Regions from separate parts of the Paenibacillus sp. FSL H8-0457 genome, predicted to be linked through region 1. Evidence: predicted binding sites of a transcription regulator. Region 1 holds the regulator's gene; each other region holds the start of a gene.
The links. The regulator Rex, encoded in region 1, represses fermentation and respiration genes when NADH is low (regulators of the CRP and FNR family bind a similar motif). The targets are predictions, from matches to a motif close to TTGTGAAATATTTCACAA.

Region 1 (6,157 bases):
GCGATGATCTACAATGCGCTTGGATGCATTGAGGTGTTGAATGGACAGCAAGCAAAGGCCGAGGAACATTTTGCACTGGCGATTCATAGCGATCCAACGCTTCCCGACCCCATGATCAACCTGGAGGTCTGCAAGCAGAATCGCGGTGAGCTCCAGTACGGCAGCCAATTGATCTCTTTGCTGTAGAAATCAAGCCACAACAAGAAGCGATGCCAGAGCTCACCCTTGAGACTTTGGCATCGCTTTTTGCGTACGGGAGCGGTACAGAAAGCCTGGGGATTTTTTACCCGGAATGTTCAAAACCCGCAACTTCTGGTATGCTGTTAATTAGTCTGGAGGAAAGGGATTTTATCGAAATGAAATTTGCCGTATTGGATTTTGAAACCACGGGCAACCAGTCTGCAGATGAAATCATTCAGGTTGGACTGGCCATCATCGAAGAGGATCGAAGCATATCCCGCGTATACGGCACCTATGTCAATCCCGGGATTCCGATCCCTCCTTTTATTACCGGTTTGACCGGCATTTCCGACAGTGATGTAGCGGATGCTCCGTCATTGGAAGAAATGATGATGGAGCTTGTGCCCATGCTCGACGATGTCGTATTGGTTGGACATAACGTCGCTTTTGATTTTAACTTTTTGCAAAACGCGCTCGATCGCTGCGGCTATTTACCGTTCAGCGGCCGTATTCTAGATACGATGCACTTCTTAAAAATATGCTTTCCCTCGCTCCCGTCCTACCAGCTCGGGATGGTGTCCTCTCATTTCGGCCTGGAGCATGACCGTCCGCACCAGGCGGACAGCGATGCGCTTGCCACAGCCTATGCGCTGCTGAAATGTTTGGAGGAGATCGACGAGCTTCCGCTGCTCACCATTCAGCGTTTAAGCGACCTGTTTGCCGACGAGGACAGCGACTTGGCCTGGTTCTTTGACGGCATTCGTTCCGACAGGGAGCACCGAGCCGTACAAGCGGGGGACACCCATACGTACTACCGCCAGTTTGCCTTGGCGGTGGATGATTGGAACGATATAGCACCTGTGAGAGATGAGACGGAGCCCAACCCTTTGGCCGATGTAAGCTTCGAGCAATACATGAACGAAGTCCGTGAACGCCTGAAGGAAACGCTGCCTCATTACGAGAGCAGGGATGCCCAGGACATGATGTTCCAGGAAGTGATGCAGGCGCTGGATGATAATAAACATCTATTGATCGAAGCGGGCACGGGAACCGGCAAATCCCTTGGATATTTGCTGCCGTCGATCTATCAAAGCGTGAAGCAGGAACAGAAGGTTATGGTGAGCACGCATACGATCAACCTTCAAGAACAGCTGCGTGACCGGGATATTCCCCTGCTCACCCAGGTTGTTCCTTTTCCTTTTAAGGCGGCCATTTTCAAGGGCAGGGGACATTATTTGTGTTTGAGAAAATTTGAACATAAAATAAATAGAAGAGATTTTCATTCCCCGAAGGAAGACGTAATCACGGCGGCCCAGATGCTGGTCTGGCTGACCCAGACGGAGAACGGGGATGATGAAGAGCTAAACCTTGGCGGACGCGGAAGGGATTTTTGGGAGACCATCTCCAGCGATTCTGATTCTTGCCTCGGACGCGCCTGTCCTTGGTTCCGCAAATGCTACTATCACAGGGCCAAGCATGAAGCAGGCATCGCGGATGTCGTCATTACGAACCATTCGAAGCTGTTCACCGACGTGAAGGCGAATCATCAGCTGCTGCCAAGCTATGAGCGCCTCGTCATCGACGAAGCGCATCATCTTGAGGATGTCGCCGGCAAGCACCTTGGCTTGCAGATGAAGTATTTTTCGGTGGTCCATACCTTGACCCGTTTGTACAAAGACAGCCGAAGCGGGCAGCTCCCGGCTCTGCGCCAGCTGCTGCAAGCTTCGCCGCACGAGAAGGCAGTCGAATGGTCTTCCGTCATCGACCGTTTGTATCCGGACCTGATTACCGTAAAAGAGAATTGGGATCGGCTCAGCGATCAATTGTTCGGACTGCTTCCGGAACGCGGAGACGCTTCTCCGGGAGATGCCGGCCAATTCTCGCTCCGCCTGTCCCCGCTGAAGAAGCCGAAGGATTGGGATTCGATGGCCGAACTGGAGCATCAAATTCATCTGACGCTGGGCGATGTCGTGCGCAAGGGCGATAAGCTGATCGCCGAAATGAAGGAAGATTTGGATGACTACAGCGCGGACAGCCTGTTAACCGACCTATCGGGCCTATTTAAGGACCTGGCCGCGCATCGCGAAGACCTGCGCTCCTTCATGGCCCTGAACGATGAGGGCACGGTATACTGGATGGAGGCGAATGGCAATTTCCGCAGCAAATCGCTGCAGTTGTATGCCGTGCCCGTCGACGTGAGCTCTCATTTGAAGGAATTGTTTTTTGACAAGAAACAAAGCGTGATTCTGACATCGGCGACCTTGTCGGTGGACAAATCGTTTCAGTTCATGATCGAGAACCTGGGTCTTCAGGAAGCGGCTGAAGCGGGGAACCTGAACACGGTTCAGCTCCCGTCCCCGTTTAATTACAGGGAACAAGCCCTTCTTGTCGTGCCGCGCGATTTTCCGAGCGTGAAGGGATCGGTCGGGGATGCACTCTTTGTGAATACGCTCGTGAAGTCTTTAGCCGATACGGCCGTCGCTACGCATGGCCGCATGCTCGTCCTGTTCACTTCGTACCGGATGCTGCGCCAGGTGCACGAGCCGCTGAAAGAAGCGCTGGCATCAAGCGACATCACGGTATTGGGACAAGGGATGGACGGAACCAGCCGTACCAAGTTAATCCGAAGATTTCAGGACAGCAGCGCTTCCGTGCTGCTGGGCACCAGCTCCTTCTGGGAAGGGGTAGACATCCCGGGTGAGGCGCTGACTTGTCTTGCCATCGTCCGGCTGCCGTTCCAGCCGCCGAATCACCCCTTGGTCGAAGCCAAGAGCGAACTGCTGCAGCAGCAGAAGAAGAATCCCTTCATGAAGCTTTCGGTTCCGCAAGCGGTCATTCGTTTCAAACAGGGGTTTGGGCGCCTGGTGCGAACAGCACAAGATAAAGGGATCGTGATCGTGTACGATACCCGGGTCATTGAATCCTATTACGGGAAGTATTTCTTATATTCCTTGCCGGGGCCGAAGATGGAGCACATGTCGACAGAGGGGATCGTACCCCGAATTTCGGAATGGCTGCAGGAAGAGGCAAGCGCGGGGAACCAAGCTGAATAAAGTGAAACCAAGCACGATCAACAAAAAAAGATGTAGTTATTAACCTATTATTAGGGGGAGCATGCATGAAATCGGAAAAAATTTCGGAAGCCGTGGTCCGCAGATTACCTGTATACTTGCGCTATTTGAATGAGCTTCAGAAGAGGGAGGTTTCCACGGTTTCCTCCCAGGAATTGGGACAGAAGCTGGACCTCAATCCTGCTCAAATTCGTAAGGACCTGGCGTATTTCGGTGATTTTGGACGGAAAGGGATCGGATATGATGTTTCTTATCTGATCGAGAAGATTCGCCAGATTCTGAAGCTGGACCAGAAGATCAATGTCGCATTGGTCGGGGCCGGTAATCTTGGACATGCATTATCGAATTACAATGCATTCCTGAAGGATAATATGAAGATTGTGGCGATTTTCGATTCGTATTCTCCCAAAGTTGGTATGAAAATTAACAATTTGGTCGTACAGCCGATGGAAGAGCTGGAGAAGACGGTTCATGAGCACGGCATTCGAATCGGGATTATTACCGTTCCGGATTTCGAAGCGCAGAACGTAGCGAATCAGCTTATCGCCTCAGGGATCGAGGCGATTCTGAACTTTGCGCCAACCATCCTGAAAGCCCCAGCCCATATCCGGATTCATACGGCTGATTTTACAACGGATTTGCAAAGTTTGGCCTATTATTTGGATAACGGCAAGGAGGATGCAGCACATGACAACAACGAAGTGGATGGTTAAGAACGGAACGTTTGCAGTACTGGAGGAAGACCGATCCGTGCTGCGCGGATATATGGTGGTCGAGAACGACCGGATCACGTACCTGGGCGAAGAGGAGCCCGTCGTGGAAGAGGGAACAGAGATTATCGACGGAACCCATCTGTTCTTCCTGCCTGGATTGGTGAACACGCATGGACATGCCGCCATGTCGCTTCTTCGAGGCTATGGGGACGATCTGGCGCTGCAGGTATGGCTTCAGGAAAAAATGTGGCCGATGGAAGCCAAATTCACGTCAGACGACGTATATTGGGGCACATCGCTCTCCGTGCTGGAGATGATCAAGGGCGGAACCACGACGTTTGTGGATATGTATGACCATATGGATCAGGTCGCGAAGGTTGTCCAGGACTCGGGAATGCGCGGCGTCCTGACGCGCGGCGTAATCGGTTTATGCCCGCCCGAGGTACAGCAGCAGAAGCTGGATGAGGCGGTGGCATTCGCGAAGGATTGGCATGGCAAGGCTGACGGCAGAATTACGACGATGATCTCGCCGCACGCGCCTTATACCTGCCCGCCGGATTTCATCGAAAAATTCGTTCAAGCATCCCATGACTTGAACCTGCCTTTGCATACCCATATGTCCGAAACGGAAACGGAAGTGGCTCAGAATGTTAAGGACTACGGGCTTCGCCCCGTTGCCCATTTGGAGAAGCTGGGCATGTTCTCCCGTCCTACGCTCCTTGCGCATGCCGTTCATCTGACCGATGAAGAAATCGAAGTCTTGGCCAAGCATCAAGTAGCCGTATCCCATAATCCCGGAAGCAATTTGAAGCTTGCGAGCGGAGTCGCCCGCGTACCTGCGCTGCTCAAAGCCGGCATAACGGTGTCGCTCGGTACCGACGGACCTGCTAGCAACAATAACCTGGATATGTTCGAAGAGATGCGGCTGGCTGCCCTGATCCATAAAGGAGTGAGCGGGGATCCGACAGCCATTCCGGCCTCCGAAGCGCTTCGAATGGGTACGGAGTACGGAGCCAGGTCCGCTTTCCTTGAGGATATCGGTATGCTCGCGGTTGGGATGAAAGCCGATATGATCGCATTGAATACGGATCAGGCGCATTTCCTTCCGCGGACCGACTATATTTCTCACGCGATCTACTCTGCCAGCGCGAAGGATGTAGAGCATGTATGGGTTGACGGCAAGCAGGTGGTGAAGAATGGCGCGAGCCTTACTCTCGACGAGGAACGCATCCGCCGGGAAGCGCAGCGTGCATTTGAGCGTCTTACAACCCTCTAGGGAATAATCAAGGGGAGCGAGGAAGACGGATTTGAAGAAAAAAACGAAGTGGATATTGCTAAGCGTGTCCGGCGTCCTGCTATTATTGCTTGGCCTACAGCTCTATTATTCCTATGTTATGAAAGATACGTGGAATGAAGAAAGAATGGCGATCCTTGCAGCGAAACAGCATGGCCAATTGGTCTCGTCCGACAAGACCTATAAATCGGTATGGGGCGAGGACAATAACTATTGGGTGGTCAGCGGGAAAGATAAAGACAATCAAGACCGCATGGTCTGGGTGAAGTTTACGGACGATAACGTTCCTGTAGAAGGGGCAGATGCCGTTCAGTCGGTGTTATTGAATACGGGCATGTCAGAGGCCGTGATGCGGGACCAGATCCGAAACGAAATGCCGGGTGCGGTCATCAAGCGATTGCTGCCGGGAATGTATGAAGGCGAGTATGCCTGGCAGCTGCAATATGAAAACAACGGTCAGCGCGGTTACAGATTCTATCGTTTTCAAGACGGAAACGCCATCGGAAATGATATTATTCTTCCTAATCAATAAGAAAACAAATGAAAAGGCGTCCCCTTATAGGGATGCCTCTTTGGCACATAAATATGTAAGCGCATACAGAAATAAATTGGTAAAACTGTTCTAAATATTTTCACAGACAAGCATGAAAAAGTATATAAGATGTGATATACTCGTACTTGTACGAATTGAGCAGATCAATTACATGCGTCACTATATATCGTTGTTATATGTATTTTTGTGCTGCAATTGCTATACAAAATTTCATATTGGAATTAAAGGAGGAACTTCATGAAACTGCGCATTGTACCTATCATGCTGACTGTCGTGATCTCAGCATCGGTCCTCTTTGGCGGTTGGTTTCTATATCGGCAGATGGCTTTGCAGAATCCGCTCGCAA
Region 2 (6,157 bases), 170 kb from region 1:
AGCCGGTTCGCGCGCTTCCCGTTTTAGTCTAAGCTTTTAAACAGCGCATTATCTTAATCATCAACGAACGAGCCGTTCAAGGTACAGTCCTTGTTCGGCTCGTTTTTTGGTATGTTGGGGCTGCTTTTTCGAAATGTTTTTGCTCAGCTGGGGATAGAATATACGTGAATATGGGGTATTGTATGATATAGGAGAGGGGGGCTGTACACATGAACGAAGTACAAAGCGCACCTGTAAATCCCGCAACCATCGCCATATGCCGGGCGAGGCTCGTCCACCAACCCGTTGAGGGCTTCCTGCTCGGAAGGGGAGTCCGCTTTGCGAAAATCATGTTCATCGGGGAAGCGCCCGGGGCTCATGAAGTTTTGGAAGGCAAACCTTTCGTTGGACAGGCCGGACAAGAGATGAACGCGTACCTGGAACGTCTGAAACTGACGCGGGGCCAGGTATATATTACCAGTGCCATGCGAAGCAGGCCCTACAAGGATAAAGTGCTCGTGAGGCCTTCGGGCGAGAATGTCATCAGCCGATCGAATCGCACGCCGACCAAGGCGGAAATTTTGGCGCATGCGCCTTTGCTTGATGAAGAGATCCGATGGGTGGGCCCGGACATCCTGGCACCAATGGGAAATACCGCGCTGCACCGGTTAATCGGAAGCCATGAAACGGTGACGTCGCTGCACGGCAAGCTGATGGAGGGCCCGGTTCAGCAAGCGGCTGATCCGGAAAATCCCGGAGAAGGCTATGTGTTTTCACCGGAGACCTATAAGATATTCCCTCTGTTCCATCCAGCGGCGGTGCTGTATAATAGGAAATTATCCACTTTGATTGAGGACGATTTGGATATTTTGGCTCGGATATTAGGGGGATAAGCGCTGATTTTCTGGGAAAAAGGGGCTAGGAGGTTTTCAGCTTCTCGAAAATATGCTAAAATGAAACATACTTACAATTCGTAAGTTTTCTAGATTTCTGGGTAAGCTTATGAGTTTCTATAAACAAGGTGACTTCGTAAAGAGGTGAAGGGATATGGAAGTTACAAATGTTACGATGTGTCCCCGTTTCGAATCGGCCTTTTCTTTTCTGGGCAAACGGTGGAACGGCTTGATTATTCAAACGCTGATGAGCGGACCTAAGCGCTTTAAGGATATTTCGAATTTGATTCCGTCCATGAGCGATAAAATGCTCTCCGAGCGGATGAAGGATTTGGAATGCGAAGGCATACTGATTCGTCATGTCTATCCGGAAACTCCGGTACGTATTGAATATGAACTGACTGAAAAAGGCAAAGCACTGCGTCCGGTGATGGAGCAAATTTCATCCTGGGCAGAACAATGGATCGACAGATGAGTCATCTTAAGACTCCCGTTGACGATTAAACCCTGGCATGAGATATCCTCATTTCAGGGTTTTTTTTCTAACCGGAATGGCTGATTTTTCGTTTCGTCCTGCAAAAATATCCGGACATGCACCAAGCTGACGCACCTTCTATATGATGTAATAATCCAGGCGGCATATCAAGGAGGCGAGCCCATGATCAAGCGAACGAATATCTCCCGGTTCCATTATGGACAAGAGGACATCTCAGAGCTTGAAAACGCTTCATTACAAGTGCTTCATATATTTGAGAAAACCAAGCGGGTGCTGAGCCAATATGTACCGGAATCACTGTGGTCGGCCGTGTGTGGAACAAGCCCAGACGCTGTAACATCTGTTAGCCAAAACGGCACCGCTCGGGTCGACATGTTCCAGAAATGGGTCAAGGCTCCCGGCGGATGGAAGTTCATTGGTTATGAAACCGAAACATTGAATTCGTCTTCCGAGCAGAATAAGGGACGGATGGGAAGATTCCTGCATATGATCATCTGGTCGCTCTACGAGAAAATCGTGATGCTGCATCCCTTCCTCGGCAGCGAAGCGTTCTTCGACGGGGAGGAGCTGGACGTGATCGCCCATTATTTTGTGCCAACGTATATTAGTGCCGTGCCTTTGGTGCAGCAAGGAAAAGCCTATAAGACCATTCAGGCCGGCATCGTACTGTACCAGGAGCATATCGAGGCGCCTGCCGTCATCATGCAGTCGGAAGGAGGCCTTTTGGAGGGGAACTGGATGACCGGGGTGAACCTGGATGCGGGGGGATTTGCCGGAATTCGTCCCTATTTAAAAGTGCCCGGCGGCGAACGAGCCTATATGGAAGCCGAAATCATATAGCAGGCCGTCTTTTTAGGATAACCTTGTTCCAATCGGACAGGGTTATTTGGTATTTTTATTTAAATTTTAAAGATCAATGTGAAATAAATCACAAAAATATATGCCTTTACACGATATAATTTACTTGTAAGCAGTGAAATACACGAGCACCAGATCACGTGTTGGGGAGGAATCAAACGATGTCCAATATAAAGAGAGAAAAGTTGGTTGTCATTGGCAACGGTATCGCAGGCATAAGCACGGTCGAGCAAATCATTAAATTGGGTGGGAAATTTGACATCACCGTCATTGGACAGGAGCCTCACCCGAACTACAATCGCATTATGCTGTCCTATGTGCTGGAAGGCAGTAAAACCTTGGACGACATCGTATTGAATGACTGGAAATGGTACGAGGAGAATCAGATCAACCTGCATACGGGTGTGACCGTCACCGCCATCGACGGGGAGCGCAAGGTTGTAACGGCCGATAACGGATTGACGGTTCCTTATGACAAAGTGATTATAGCTACAGGTTCGAAGCCTTTTATATTGCCTGTACCGGGCAGTGACAAAGAGGGAGTTATCGGATTTCGAAACATCGCCGACTGCACGCAGATGCTTCAAGCCGCCAAGGCATACAAGAAAGCGGCCGTCATCGGAGGAGGGCTGCTGGGTCTGGAAGCTGCGAAGGGATTGGTCAGCCTGGGCATGGAGGTGACGGTGGTTCATCTCATGCAGGATTTGATGGAGAGCCAGCTGGATTCCATGGCATCGGGGATGCTGCAAAAGGAGCTGGAGCGGCAGGGCATCCGGTTCTTATTAGGCAAACAAACCACGGAAATCATGGGCGATGAGAGGGTCACGGGGCTGCGGTTCAAAGATGGAGATGAGCTTGAAGCGGAACTGGTGGTCATGGCCGTGGGTATCAGAGCGAACGTCGCCGCCGCCCAAGCGAGCGGTATCGAAGTGAACCGGGGAATCGTAGTCAACGATTATCTTCAGACCTCCTGGCCGGATGTGTATGCGGTTGGCGAATGCTGCGAGCATCGGGGGGCATGCTACGGCCTGGTTGCGCCGTTGTTCGAGCAGGGACAGGTTCTTGCCAAGCATCTCTGCGGCGTGGACGGCCAGCCTTACGAGGGCAGCATCGTATCGACGAAACTGAAAATCAGCGGCGTTGATGTATTCTCCGCAGGAGAGTTCATGGAGCAGGCTGAACACTCGGTGATCGTGGCGAAGGACGATTGGCGCAAGACTTATAAGAAAATCCTGCTGCGCGACAATATCATCGCCGGCGCGATATTGTTCGGAGATGTCAGCGATTCGGCCAGCCTTCAATCCATGATACGAAAAAAGACGGCCATGACCGAGGAGATCTATCATTCGATCATGGGCACCGAATGTGCAGGGAAAGGAAACGTCAAGGCCTTCTCGCTGGATAAGATGCCCGACGATGAAATCGTCTGCGGCTGCAACGGCGTAACCAAAAAGGCCATTGTGGATGCCGTGACGCTTCAAGGCCTCACGACGGTGGACGAAATCAAAGCTTGCACGGGAGCGACCCGTTCTTGCGGAGGCTGCAAGCCAGTCGTGGAGCAAATCCTTCAGAGCGTACTGGGCGATGGCTTTAAGACGGCAGGCAAACAAGGCATATGTCCGTGCACCACGCTCGACCGGGACGAAATCGTCGCCGAAATCAGCGCCAAGGGGCTGACCACGACGAAGGAAGTCATGCATGTTCTGAACTTCAGCAACCCTGAGGGCTGCTCGAAATGCCGTCCCGCCATCCATTATTATCTGGCCATGCTGAATCCGGTGACCCATCAGGAGGAGAGGGAATCCCGCTTCGTCAACGAGCGGATGAACGCCAACATTCAGAAAGACGGCACTTACACGGTAGTGCCAAGAATGTACGGCGGCGTTACCACGCCGGAGGATTTGAAGAAAATCGCGGACGTATCGCTTAAGTACAATGTTAAGGTCGTTAAGGTAACCGGCGGACAGCGTCTGGATCTGATCGGCGTGAAGAAGGAAGATCTGCCAAGCGTATGGGAAGAGCTGGATATGCCGTCCGGTTATGCTTATGCCAAATCGCTGCGGACCGTCAAGACCTGCGTAGGCTCCCAATTCTGCCGCTTCGGCACGCAGGATTCGATGGGCATGGGTGCATTCCTCGAGGAGAAATTCGAGCGGCTGGACTTTCCGGCGAAGTTTAAAATGGCGGTCAACGGATGCCCGCGAAATTGTGCCGAATCGTGCACGAAGGACATCGGGATCGTTGGCAATGACGGCGGATGGGAGATATTCGTCGGAGGCAACGGCGGAACGAAGGCCCGCCTGGCCGATTCGTTCTGTAAAGTGAAATCGGACGAGGAATTGATCGAGATCTGCGGCGCCTTGATGCAGCACTACCGTGAAACCGGCAAGTACCTCGAGAGAACGTCGGAATGGGTAGAACGTCTGGGACTGGAACAAATCCGTGCGGCAGTCCTTGATGATGCTAAACAGCGTAAGGAGCTGGTGGAAAGAATAGAGCTGGCCCTGCAGCAAGTCGAAGATCCGTGGAAGAAAGTGCTGAACGACGATAAGCTGCGCAATACGCTGTTCCAGGACGCAAGACCGGTCGGCAGCAAGTAATCGAGGGGGAGAACGATTCCCCCCTTGGCTGCCGGATTATAGAGAGCTTATTGCTGGGATAGGAATCGAACAAGAGAAGTGGAGGCTGCGCATTATGGAAACCGGAACTTATATCACGGTAGGGAATGAACATGAATTTCTGTTGCAACTCGGAAGGGTGGTCCAAATCGGTGACCGGGAGATTGCCGTCTTCCGAACCTCGGATCATCAATGGTTTGCTCTGGAGAATAAAAGCCCGCATCCCAAAGGAGGTCCGTTAGCCGAAGCCATCGTATCCGGGCATTACATTTACGATCCGTTATACGATTGGAAAATCGAGCTTTCGACAGGGCTTGTGCAGGCTCCGGATAAGGGCCAAGTACGGATATATCCGGTTCGCGCCGTGGATGGAAAGGTTGAGGTAGGTGTATAAGGCCGTAATAAGCATCAACAGACGAAACCAAGAGGTGGTAACCCATGTTTAACAATGATGTGGAAGCCGTCGTCCATGCCGCGGTCGCGAAAAAAGAGCAGATGAACAACAACTTGCTGCGCTACATGGTATCGGCCATGCTGGCCGGCGCATATGTCGGCATTGGGATCGTATTAATCTTTAAGCTGGGCGCGCCGCTGGCAGCCGCCGGTTCGCCTTTCCAGTCCCTCGTCATGGGAGCCGCATTCGGGATTGCGCTCACGTTGGTTGTGTTTGCCGGTTCAGAGCTGTTCACCGGAAATCATATGTTTTTTACGATAAGCACGTTATCCAAACGAACGACGATGGGGGACACGCTGAAAAATTGGGGCCTTGTGTTTATCGGCAATTTGGCGGGAGCGATCCTGCTCAGCTATCTGGTTTATGCTTCCGGCCTGTTCAAAGGGCTGCCGCCCGATCATCTCATCTTCACGGCAGCGGCCAAGAAAATGAACGATCCGTTCATGGAGCTGTTTTTTAGAGGCATATTATGTAACTGGCTTGTATGTCTGGCCCTGTGGATGGGAATTCGGGCCAAAGGAGAAACAACGAAACTGATTTTAATATGGTGGTGCCTGTTTGCCTTCATTGCGACAGGGTATGAGCATAGCGTAGCGAACATGTCGCTTCTGACGCTGGCGACGATATTGCCGGGACATCCCGAGACGGTATCCATCAGCGGCTGGATCAGCAACATGGTGCCGGTCACGCTGGGGAATATCATTGGCGGCGGGTTGTTTGTAGGCATGGCTTACTGGTTTATCTCTTCGGGAAAGGGGAGCAAGCAAAAGTAGGCTATGATTGGGGTGTAACGGAGGAATTCCATCCTCCTAGTTCATTGTCAGATGAAGTCCAACCTGATGAATAAACAAAGAAACCG
Region 3 (6,157 bases), 720 kb from region 1:
CTATATAACGTTTGATGAACGGCCACTTCAGGCTCAACCATGTCGCCGCAACATACAGCACAATGATCACGATGGTGGTGATCATAGATCCTTCCAAGCCCAATTCCTCGTCTGAGAGCGGGTGAGCTATTATATTGCCGAGAATGAGAGCGACAATGAAATCTAGAAATCTTAATTGAGAAATGGAACGCTGTCCCATTACTTTCGCTACTAAAAGTAAAAAAACAAAGCTAACGATGCCTCTTAAGATCCATTGGACGGACGTCAGCGTTTCTTGGCTTTCAAAAAAATCCAATACCTTCAGCCCTTTCCCACAAAATCTGACATATTCAGTAAGTTCCCCTTATGCTGCAATCTCTATACAAGATCGAGTATATAAGGGAGATCATCAATCAAATAAAAAAGAAGAAATACATCAGCGTATTTCTTCTTCCTTGCAAAATAAAATTAAAGAATTAGGAGAGTTTCAGTTATCCTATTGCTTATTTTCTTTGGAATACAAGGTTTCTTCAGCAACCTGTGCCAGTTCCTCAGCCTTGATGCTAATCTCATGAATCGTTGCCGAGAACTCCTGAATCGTCCTTGACTGGGTATCGGTCAGCGTGTGGATATCGGCAAAAGCATGATTGAGCCGCTGTAAAAATTCCTGAATATGCTTGGTGATGCCATTAATCTGGTCCACGTTCTCTTTGGAGCTTGTCGCCAGCTTCCGAATCTCATCGGCAACGACCGAGAAACCCCTACCGACTTCCCCAGCCCTTGCCGCTTCGATAGAAGCATTAAGGCCTAACATGCTGCTCTGATCCGAAATTTCCTTCACGACGGTGGAAATCTTGCCGATCTGCTGCGCACTGGAGCTAACCTCCGACATTTGACCGGTTACGTCCGACACCCGATCGGTAAGTCGGGCGATGGATTGGCTAATATCTTCAATGGATGCGGTGGTCTGCTCGACAATTGCGGAAAAGCTCTCGGCCATCTCAAACAGCATATTCGCTTTTTCGAGGCTTGTACCCATGCCTACGCCGCCGATTACCCTGCCAAATTCGTCATGCAGCGGGATCGCCCGTGCAGCAAGCGGAAATCCAAACAGCTCTTTCGGAACGACTGCCGATAAAGCTTTATTATTGCGGATGGCATCGGTTACGATATCCCCCTCCACGAGCGGGTCCCCAGGCTTGACATTCAGCGAAAAGGTTCTTCCCGGAATGTTGATGATGAGCTTCTCCGTGTCGTATATGCCAATCGTGATGTCATCATTCGTAAGACTTTTCAGAAGTGGAGCTACCTTGACAAAGGCCCCTATCATCTCATGCTGTGTTTGTTCTTCAGTTACATTGCTCATGCTATCTCCCCCAACCCTTCATATGGGTGCTATTGTCCGCCATACCGTATCATCAAGCTTATTGGCGTATCATTGGGAACTGCATCTTCCCTTCTGATCACTATATTTATCGTCCGAATGCATCGAATCGTTGAGTAGGATGATGGGCTGGAACAATAAAAATCCCTTCCTCATTTGGTGAGGAAGGGACGTTGTCGAAAGGTTATACCGCTTGGCGCAGCCGCTCAAACAATATGTTGTTTTCCAGATGGATATGCTCGAAGGTGTTCTTTTCAAGCATGGCTAACCGTTGAAAGACAAGCCGATACGTACCGCAGGCACCAGCCGGAAGCTCGAAATCGGATGTTACGTCCCGCAGCTCCTGCAGCAAGCTGCCGGCATGAGCATGTTCATGTTCCAGTTCGGACACGTGCGGCTTAAGCTCTGCTGCCGCTTGGTGGCTAGGGTCCGCCACAAATTTCAAGATGAGCGGGAATACGTTCTCGTCCTCGTCCTTCGTATGCTCTAGCAGCTCCTTTTTCAATTCCGAAAAAAGCTCCTGCACGCGAAGCAGCTCGGGATGATGCTCTCCATGCACACGGGCCAATTTCGTGACATAGGGCGTTAATGCCGGTAATTCATCACGTAGGAAGGCATGATGTTTTTGTTGGATGTGATCAATCAGTTCGGATTCCTTCAATGAAGCGGGACGGCTTTCCTGGTAATCGGCAAACTTGCTCTCTACGGACCGAACCTGCTCCAGAACGGCGGCTGGATCCAAAAGACGCTGCTTGGCTGCCTCTTCCAAAGGCACCTGGCCGCCACAACAAAAATCGATGCGGAGGGATCGAAATAAATCCGCGGTTTGCGGGATGGATGTCACAATATCGGATACTTGGCTCTGAAGCGTGAATGAACTCATATTCAAACCTCCCTAGACTAAATACGTGTTTGTGAACTTTTTCACTCTTACAACTCAAGTATATGAAACTCCCATCCCCGCAAATGTGATTGCAGTCATACTGAAATGTAACACTATGTGAACGATAGTATCGAAAGGACAACGGGACCCAGGACAACAACAATCATGGATGAAATCATCCCTGTTTTGTTCTCAAAGCTGCCCAGTTTCTTCGTCATCGTTCACATTACTCGGCCTTCGGACCGATGCCTGTCTTCGCCGAGATATTTACATTGGAAAATGTGGAAGTATTGTATTTCCACGTCTCATTGTTAACTTTAGACGCATCCGCCACAAGCCCGACATAGACTTGCTTCGGCAAATCGACTTGGACGTTTCCAACCGTGGTCCAACTGGTTCCATCTTGAGAAACGAACGATGTGAATTGATTATCCTTGCGGACAAGCTTGATCCAATATGGCAGCTGAAATTCCTGATCCGGCTGAATCCTCGCGACCTCGCCGCCCTCCTCGGCGCGACTAAGGGTTACGCCTCTTTTCCCCGTGCGAATATAAGGGACGACAAGGGAAACGAACGGGGCATCCTCTTTCAGGCTCTCGCGGAACATGATCCCGGCTTCCGCTTCCTCATTTGTGGGAGTGATGCTTTCAATCCGGGCAACGATTTCAGCATCTCCCTTTACCTTCTGATATGCAAAATGAAAGACGTCCTTCGTGCCGCCGATATCACCCGCGGACTTGACGGTCACTTCCCCCGGCGCGCCGCCGAGCTGCGTGTGTCCCGGAATTCCCGGACTGCCGACATCGGCCGATTTCCAAGGCCTGATGCTCCCTTTAGTGTTCGCATGAACGACCACGCTCGTTGAGAATGCCATCGTGCCTGTATCGTCGATCGCTTTTGCGGCCCAGTAATGGGTGCCATCCGCAACGTCCGTCCACTGATAGCGGAACGGCATGCTTTCGTCCTCTCCAACCTTCTCTCCGTTCCGGTAAAATTCCACCTTGGTTACGCTGCCGTCTTCATCGGAAACGGACGCTTCAATCGTGACGTTCGAACCGGCTTTTACCACCGTGTTGTTTGCCGGGGCGGTAATGACCGCTGAGGGATTGGCCGATCCGTTTCCTGGTATGGAATTCAGATACAGCTCCAGATTCGTAAATCCTTCGTTATTGGTCATATTGCGGTCGCTCGGATCTTTCGGATCCAGCCCGTGGGCGATCTCCCAATCATTCGGCATTCCATCTTGATCGTCATCTTCTATTGTAGAAACAACCGGCTCCACGAGCGGATATCCGCCCACCTCATTCTGGGAGTTAATATGCATGCCGGTTCGGTGGATCACATCCTGGATGATCCGGGCATCGACGGCATCCCGCTTCGGCAGGGTGGCTCCGGCGCTTTGCATGACCGCTTCATAAGCCTCTTCGGCGGATTCGGTCGGCAATGGATTGGCAAAGGAAGCGGGAGTTTCCAGCTTCACGTAATTTGGGTATTTATGAACGCCGGACCAGTTATCCTGCGTATATTCCGGATACCCGTCCATGACGTTGCCGTCGATAAAGTAACTTCCGGTGCTCTCCGCATTCATAAACCGAACGACTTCCGTTTCCGGGCCGGGCTTGTAATAATTGTTGATGATATTGGTAACTGCGCCTTTGCCTCCGTACGAAGCAAAGAAACCCCAGTTGTATACCACGTTATTTCGGAAATCATGGGAGTTGCCGGCCGTGCTGTCAAACGCCGGGTTACGGCTGGAATTATGAGCGATCAAGTTATGATGGAAGCTGGTGTTCTTTCCGCCCCATATCCCGCCGTACCCGTGTCTGCCTTTGACGTGTCTGCTAATATGCATGGCGTCGGCGATGATCGACCACTGCACGGTGACATTTTCGTTGCCGTAAGGGCTGAGCACTTCGTCAACGGACCAGCTGAACGAGGAGTGGTCAATGATAATGTCTTTCTTGTACCGTCCGCCAAAAGAGTCTGCTTCCGTTTCATTCATATCGCCCAGCCGGAAGCGCATGTAACGGATGATCAGGTTGTTTCCATCGAAGGACGTTGGATACCCGATAACCGTAATCCCATCGCCCGGCGCCGTTTGACCGGCAATCGTCAGGTTGTCTCCGAGAATCTTCAGTGGGGATTTCAGCTGAATCACGCCGCCGACTTTAAATACGACGGTCCGGTTCCCGGCGCTGACCGCGTCACGAAGCGACCCCGCTCCCGAGTCGGCAAGCGTCGTTACCTCGTACACTTCGCCGCCCCGGCCGCCGGTCGTATATTTCCCACCGCCTTCGGCCCCCGGAAACGCAGGCGTTTGCGGGGAATTTGCCGGGGCTGGGGATTCAGGATTTTCCTCAGCGTAAGCACCTCCGCCGGATAAACCGGTAAACAGCATCGTGAAGACAAGCATTTGCTTCAACCATTTTGCTGCTTTCATTTGCGTACCTCCTTATCATTTTGAGATTCTGACAACGGTTATAATTCGATCACCTCCTTTCTAAGCCATATTTAATCCGAAAGCTACTTGATCACGACCTCCCCCGGTTCCACTTCAGGAGAGATCTCGATCCCCCTAGCCTTATCGGCCTTCAGCCCCGAGCATTCGATTTGGCTGGACCGTTCCCCGGTCACCACCAACAGGCGGTCGTCCTGCGAACCGCCTTCTCCGCTGACATTCGCCACTTGAACATTTCGGCTTTGGTGAAAAAGAAGCAGCGGATTATCCTGAGTGCGAAGGACCAAGTCCTGAATGCTCAGGTTTTGTCCATTTCGGCATACAATGCCTTCCCGACTTGTGATGGCGGACCGCTTCACCGTCAAGTTCTCCACCGGCATCTCCGGCAGGCCGTTGATGAGGAGCGCAGTATGCGCGCCGCTGCACACGATATCCTGAATGACAATGTTCCGGAACACGGGGGTTTCCTCGGTAACGGGCAGCATTACTTCCTCTTGGTATTCGCCGGAGCCGGCTTTCCCTTCGTAATATAAATTGAAGGAGATGGCATCCCCGTCGATATCCCGCATCCGAATCCGTTCAATCAAGATGTTCTCGACCACGCCGCCGCGCCCGCGGCAGCTTTTAAAGCGAATGCCGATATCGGTGCCGATAAAAGTGCAATCGGATACGTATACATCCTTGATGCCTCCGGACATTTCACTGCCGACCACGATGCCGCCGTGGCCGTGATAAACGGTGCAATTCCGGATACTAATCCGCTCGCTCGGCTTTCCCAGCAGGCGCCCGGCTTCATTTTTGCCGGACTTCAGGCAGATCGCGTCGTCTCCTACATCAAACGAGCTGTTTTCAACGGTTACGTATTTGCACGAATCAATGTCCAGACCGTCCCCGTTCTGGGCATACCACGGATTGCGGACCGTAATGTTTTGAATGGTGATCTGCTCCGATGCCCAAGGATGCAGGCACCAGGCTGCGGAGTTTTGAAAGGTGGGACCGCTGAGCAGGATCCGCTTACAGTTTCTCAAGCTGAGCAGATTGGGTCTCAAGTAGTCTCTGACGGGCTCATAATCCTGTGGTTCCTCGCTGCCTGTCTGTTCAATACGGTCCAGGGTCTCCTGACCGTCCCGAGCAGCGGGCGTTGGCCACCACAATCCCTGGTCATCCACGACGCCGCCGGATTGTATTAAGCGCTCCCACTGGCTTTCCGTCAGCTTCCCTCTCTTAACAGGCCTCCAGGCTTCGCCGCTTCCGTCAAAAATCCCGCCCCCGGTGATCGCGACATCCTCCAGCCCTTCGCCATCGAGCGGAGACTGGCAGCGAAACATCTGCCGGCCCTCATACGTGGACATCAGGATCGGATAATCTTCGAAAAACTTGCTGAACATGACGAAGGCACCGGCTGAGGCATGAAGCTCAATCCGGCTCTGCAGCTTGATCGGACCGGTGAGCC
Region 4 (6,157 bases), 160 kb from region 1:
CGATGACCCCGACTACGCTGTCCTCAAGCACCTCTGCCGAAAAACTGTGGTTGTTGCTGAAGAATGGATCGGCTTGCCCGACCATGTCTCCAGGATGGTACATATATAGAATAAGCTCTTTGCCTTCATCCGTCGATTTGGTCAATTTAATTCTTCCTTGTTTAACGAAGTACAGCTTGTCGGCGAAGTCGCCTTCCCAGAACAAATGCGATCCTTCAGGGAGTACCCTTTCCTTCATGGTGACCAGCAGACGGTTGCGGTTTTGTTCCGAGAAGCACTGCGTGTTCCCTAAGTTTTCGATTTCCATTACATGGTCTACAGTTTTCATGGTGGTATCCCCTAACATCCTAAAATTTGATCTGTTTAATCTTTAAATACATTATAACGTGAAAACATTCACTTGTGGGGCGGAACAAGAGGGAAATCATGGCGAATTTTCAAACATTGTGATCTCTTTCACTTGAAAGAGGGAAAAGACAGGTATAAATCACACAGAAAAGATAAATTTTAATATTGTGAAATATTTCACATGATTTAAGAAGCGTCTGTGTTACGATCGAAGCGTAGACAGAAAGAACATGAACCATGGGAGGATGAGAGATATGGCTGTGAGCAAAGGAACAACGGTTGAAGTGAAGGGACAAACGGCAGCAGAGTACATTCAAGGTCTGATCGACAAGGCGAATCGGGCAAAAGAAAAGTTTATGAAACTCGATCAGGAGCAAGTCGACGGAATTGTGCAGGCCATGGCCATGGCCGGACTTGAGAAGCACATGCAGCTGGCGAAAATGGCGATTGAGGAAACGGGCCGCGGCGTGTATGAAGACAAAATCATCAAAAACCTGTTTGCCACGGAGTATATCCACAACAGCATCAAGTACGACAAAACGGTAGGTATCATCGAAGACAATGCCTATGACAGCTTCCAAAAAATTGCGGAGCCGATCGGGATCATCATGGGGATCACACCGGTAACCAATCCGACCTCGACCACCATATTCAAGGCGCTGATCTCCATCAAAACAAGAAACCCGATCATCTTCGGTTTCCATCCATCCGCGCAGGCATGCAGCAGGGAAGCCGCGCTCATCCTGCGGGACGCAGCCGTGAAACAAGGCGCTCCGGCCGACTGCATCCAGTGGATCGAGGCACCTTCCATGGATAAAACCAATACACTCATGAACCATCCGGACGTCGCCTGCATTCTGGCTACGGGCGGATCGGCGATGGTCAAAGCAGCATACAGCTGCGGCAAGCCAGCCCTCGGCGTAGGTCCCGGCAACGTGCCGTGCTTCATCGAGAAGAGCGCGGACCTCGATCAAGCGGTGAACGACTTGATCCTATCCAAGACGTTTGATAACGGCATGATCTGCGCATCCGAGCAAGCGGTCATTATCGAGGAGCCGATCTATCATAACGTGAAGAAAAAAATGATCGCCAGCGGCTGTTATTTCGTGAACAAGGAAGAGCTGGCGAAGCTGACTGCGCATGCCATGGTAGCGGATAAATGCGCCGTCAATCCTACCATCGTCGGACAGCCGGCAGCCAAGATTGCCGAGGCTTGCGGCTTTGAGGTACCGGAAAGCACCAAGATCCTGGTCGCCGAGCTGGAGGGAGTCGGTCCTGCTTATCCGTTGTCCGCCGAGAAGCTGAGCCCGGTGCTGGCCTGCTATAAAGTGAAAGATGCGGAAGAGGGCATCACGCGCGCCGAAGAGATGGTTGCTTTTGGCGGCATGGGCCACTCGTCGGTCATCCACTCGCACAATGAGGACGTCATCCTGAAATTCTCGGATCGCATGAAGACCTGCCGCATCCTGGTCAACCAGCCTTCTTCGCAAGGCGGCATCGGGGATATCTACAACACGAACCTGCCATCGCTGACGCTCGGCTGCGGTTCGTATGGCCGGAATTCCACGTCGTCGAACGTGACGGCCGTCAATCTCATCAACGTGAAAAGGGTGAACCGCAGAACCGTGAATATGCAGTGGTTTAAAGTGCCGGACAAAATTTACTTTGAAAAAGGCTCGACGCAGTATCTCGCCAAAATGCCTGACATCACCCGCGTCGCGATCGTAACCGACCCCATGATGGTGAAGCTGGGATATGTGGAGCGGGTAGAGCATTACCTGCGTCAGCGCAGACTGCCGGTAGCCATCGAGGTGTTCTCGGAAGTCGAGCCGGATCCTTCGACAACGACCGTTGAACGGGGTACGGAGATGCTGGAACGGTTCCAGCCGGACTGCATCATCGCCCTTGGCGGCGGATCGCCTATGGATGCCGCAAAAGCGATGTGGCTGTTCTATGAATATCCGGATACGGACTTCAACAACCTGAAGCAAAAATTCATGGATATCCGCAAACGGGTCTATAAATATCCGAAGCTCGGACGGAAGGCGAAATTCGTAGCCATTCCGACAACGTCGGGAACGGGCTCGGAAGTAACTTCGTTTGCCGTCATCACGGACAAAGTGCAGGGAAATACCAAATACCCGCTGGCAGACTATGAGCTGACGCCGGACGTGGCGATCATCGATCCGGAATTCGTGTACACCTTGCCTAAAACGGCGGTGGCCGATACCGGCATGGACGTCCTGACGCATGCGATTGAAGCCTACGTATCGGTGATGGCTAGCGATTACACGGATGGGCTTGCCATCAAAGCCATCCAGCTGGTGTTCCAGTATCTTGAGCAATCGGCGCTGACCGGCGACAAACTCGCCCGCGAGAAAATGCATAATGCTTCGACGCTTGCAGGCATGGCCTTTGCGAACGCGTTCCTGGGCATCAATCACAGTCTTGCGCATAAATGGGGGGGACAGTACCATACGGCGCATGGACGGACCAATGCCATACTGATGCCGCACGTCATTCGCTACAATGCCAAGAAGCCAACGAAATTCGCGGCATGGCCGAAGTACACCCACTTTGTGGCCGATGAAAGATATGCCGAGATCGCACGGATTCTTGGACTGCCGGCAAGAACGACGGAGGAGGGCGTAAACAGCCTGATCGCCGCCATCCGCGAGCTGAACAGCAAACTCGGCATCGAGGAATCGTTCCAGCAGCTGGGCATCGATCCACAGGACTTCGAGAGAAACGTCGAGCATTTGGCGGACCGGGCTTTCGAAGATCAGTGCACGACCAGCAATCCGAAGCTGCCGCTGGTGACGGAGCTGGCAGAAGTATACCGCAACGCCTTCTATGGACGTTTCTAAACAGGAAAGGGCAGAAGGTAGATCCTAAATTCCATTATAAATGGTGGTAGAAGCCAGGGGAGCCCGGAATCAGAGTGATAAAAATCACGGATTACCATAACTTTGTGATTTTTATCACAGATGCTGCGGATCAACAGGACTACAATAAAGGTGTAGCAGAAAGCTGAATCTCAGATCTTTGATATAGAAGCTTGAAGGCACATGGCGGGACAGAGATGCCATTGATCGTGAAAATAATCACATTTAAGATCTGAGATAGATCAATGTGTGTCCCCGCCAGTACCTGCAAGCTGCAGCATAATCTAGGAGGGATTCAATATGTCGGTGATTGAAAAAGAAGTTGGCTGGAAAGGTTTTAAATCAGGTAAATGGACCAAGCGCGTTGACGTTAATGATTTTATTGCAGAGAATATTACCCCTTATTATGGCTCTGATGATTTCTTGGCGGGACCTACGGACAACACCAAGGCACTGTGGGATATCGTATCGGATTTAACCAAGAAGGAGCGGGATAACGGCGGGGTTTTGGACGTGGATGTCCATACGCCTTCCACCATCACCTCCCACCGGCCCGGCTACTTGGATAAGGATAAAGAACAGATCGTCGGCGTGCAGACCGACGAGCCGTTCAAACGCTCGATTCAGCCTTTCGGGGGCATCCGGATGATGATTGATGCGTGCAACGCATACGGCTTCGAAATGCCGCAGGCGGTTGTGGATATCTTCAACGGCATCCGCAAAACGCATAATCAGGGCGTATTCGATGCTTATACTCCGGAGATGAGAGCAGCGCGTAAAGCCGGGATTATTACGGGGCTTCCCGATGCATACGGCCGCGGCCGCATCATCGGCGACTACCGCAGAGTATCGTTATACGGCGTGGACGCGCTGATCCAGGACAAACTGAGAGAACTCGGCGAGCTTGAAGTGGACGCTATGGACGAGCCGGTGATCCGTCTGCGGGAAGAGCTGTCCGAACAAATGCGCGCCCTCAAGGAACTGAAAGAAATGGCCGGCATGCACGGCTTTGACATTTCCAAACCTGCGAATACCGCGAAGGAAGCATTCCAATGGCTGTATTTCGGTTATTTGGCCGCGATCAAGGAGCAAAACGGCGCTGCCATGTCGCTTGGCCGGGTATCTTCTTTCCTCGATATTTATATCCAGCGGGATTTGGCTGAAGGCATACTGACGGAAGAGAAAGCCCAGGAGCTGGTAGACCATTTTGTCATGAAGCTGCGGATCGTGAAGTTCCTGCGCACGCCGGATTACAACGAGCTGTTCAGCGGCGATCCGACGTGGGTGACCGAATCCATCGGCGGCATGTCGTTGAACGGTGAAACGAGAGTAACCAAGAACAGCTTCCGTTTCCTGCACACCTTGTACAATCTGGGACCTGCGCCGGAACCGAACTTGACGGTGCTGTGGTCGGAGAAGCTTCCGGAGGCCTTCAAAAAATACTGTTCGAAGGTATCGATCGAAACGAGCTCGATCCAATATGAGAATGACGATCTCATGCGTCCGATCTATGGGGACGATTACGGCATCGCCTGCTGCGTATCCGCCATGCGCATTGGGAAGCAGATGCAGTTCTTCGGAGCCAGAGCGAACCTGGCCAAAGCGCTGCTGTATGCAATCAACGGCGGGAAGGATGAGAAATCCGGCGCCCAGGTCGGACCGGAATATCCGGCGATCACCGCTGAGTTTCTGAGTTATGATGAGGTCATGAAGCGCTTCAAGCCGATGATGGAATGGCTCGCGAAACTCTACATGAATACCCTCAACGTGATTCACTACATGCATGACAAATACAGCTACGAGCGGATTGAAATGGCGCTTCACGACCGCGATATCCTGCGTACGATGGCATGCGGCATAGCGGGCTTGTCCGTAGCAGCGGATTCGCTGAGCGCGATTAAATATGCGAAGGTGAAGCCGATACGCAATGAGCAAGGGATTGCGGTGGATTTTGAAATCGAAGGCGATTTCCCATGCTACGGCAACAACGACGACCGCGTGGACGGCATCGCCGTTGAACTGGTCGAGGCCTTCATGAGCATGATCCGCAAGCACAAAGCCTACCGCGATGCCATGCCGACCCAATCGGTGCTCACGATTACGTCGAACGTGGTATACGGCAAGAAGACAGGAACCACGCCGGATGGACGCAAAGCAGGCGAGCCGTTTGCGCCGGGCGCAAACCCGATGCACGGACGCGATAAGAAGGGAGCCCTCGCTTCGCTGACTTCCGTGGCCAAGCTGCCTTATGAGGACAGTCTGGACGGCATCTCGAATACGTTCTCGATCGTGCCGAAAGCCCTGGGCAAAGAAAGCGACATTCGGGTAAACAATCTGGTTGCCATGCTGGACGGCTACTTTGGCAGCAAGGCCCATCATTTGAACGTGAACGTGTTTGACCGTGAGCAGCTGATCGATGCGATGGAGCATCCGGAGAATTATCCGCAGTTAACCATCCGGGTATCCGGCTATGCGGTCAACTTCGTCAAACTGACGCGCGAACAGCAGCTCGATGTCATTAACCGTACCTTCCACGGATCGATGTAAGGATGGAAGACAACCATAGCGGATACAGAAAGGATGACGCACCATGCTAAAAGGTCATGTACACTCCATAGAAACGTTCGGAACGGTGGACGGTCCGGGTATCCGCTTTGTGCTCTTCATGCAGGGCTGCCTTCTGAAGTGTCAATACTGCCACAACCCGGATACCTGGGGACTTCATGAAGGACATGAAATGACGGTGGATGACGTGCTGCGAGAGATAGAGCCCTATCTGTGCTACTACCGGTCATCGGGTGGAGGACTCACCGTTTCGGGCGGTGAGCCGACGCTGCAGTATCCTTTTGTCACGGAGCTGTTCAAGGAAGTGAAGCGCCGCTGGAATTTGCATACGACCCTGGACAGCAACGGGTATAACGAGC

Region 2: a site for Rex is predicted at 2,285-2,302, ahead of nirB (nitrite reductase large subunit NirB). Genes of this name have one in related genera too.
Region 3: a site for Rex is predicted at 2,276-2,293, ahead of ric (iron-sulfur cluster repair di-iron protein). Genes of this name have one in related genera too.
Region 4: a site for Rex is predicted at 3,441-3,458, ahead of pflB (formate C-acetyltransferase). Genes of this name have one in related genera too.

The regions. Positions count from the first base shown of each region.
Region 1 covers NZ_CP150293.1:2,560,617-2,566,773, forward strand. The annotation lists gene MHI43_RS11320 (hypothetical protein) at 1-186, shown strand, start outside; gene dinG (ATP-dependent DNA helicase DinG) at 357-3,233, shown strand; gene MHI43_RS11330 (redox-sensing transcriptional repressor Rex) at 3,299-3,964, shown strand; gene MHI43_RS11335 (amidohydrolase) at 3,939-5,240, shown strand; gene MHI43_RS11340 (DUF5590 domain-containing protein) at 5,272-5,790, shown strand; gene MHI43_RS11345 (hypothetical protein) at 6,049-6,157, shown strand, end outside.
Region 2 covers NZ_CP150293.1:2,389,705-2,395,861, forward strand. The annotation lists gene MHI43_RS10395 (trehalose utilization protein ThuA) at 1-32, shown strand, start outside; gene MHI43_RS10400 (uracil-DNA glycosylase) at 210-872, shown strand; gene MHI43_RS10405 (helix-turn-helix domain-containing protein) at 1,027-1,347, shown strand; gene MHI43_RS10410 (hypothetical protein) at 1,531-2,208, shown strand; gene nirB (nitrite reductase large subunit NirB) at 2,388-4,826, shown strand; gene nirD (nitrite reductase small subunit NirD) at 4,921-5,238, shown strand; gene MHI43_RS10425 (formate/nitrite transporter family protein) at 5,283-6,071, shown strand.
Region 3 covers NZ_CP150293.1:3,275,946-3,282,102, reverse strand. The annotation lists gene MHI43_RS14605 (DUF421 domain-containing protein) at 1-295, opposite strand, end outside; gene MHI43_RS14600 (methyl-accepting chemotaxis protein) at 476-1,345, opposite strand; gene ric (iron-sulfur cluster repair di-iron protein) at 1,548-2,246, opposite strand; gene MHI43_RS14590 (Ig-like domain-containing protein) at 2,473-4,686, opposite strand; gene MHI43_RS14585 (glycoside hydrolase family 28 protein) at 4,770-6,157, opposite strand, start outside.
Region 4 covers NZ_CP150293.1:2,396,657-2,402,813, forward strand. The annotation lists gene MHI43_RS10435 (Crp/Fnr family transcriptional regulator) at 1-328, opposite strand, end outside; gene adhE (bifunctional acetaldehyde-CoA/alcohol dehydrogenase) at 603-3,215, shown strand; gene pflB (formate C-acetyltransferase) at 3,534-5,780, shown strand; gene pflA (pyruvate formate-lyase-activating protein) at 5,824-6,157, shown strand, end outside.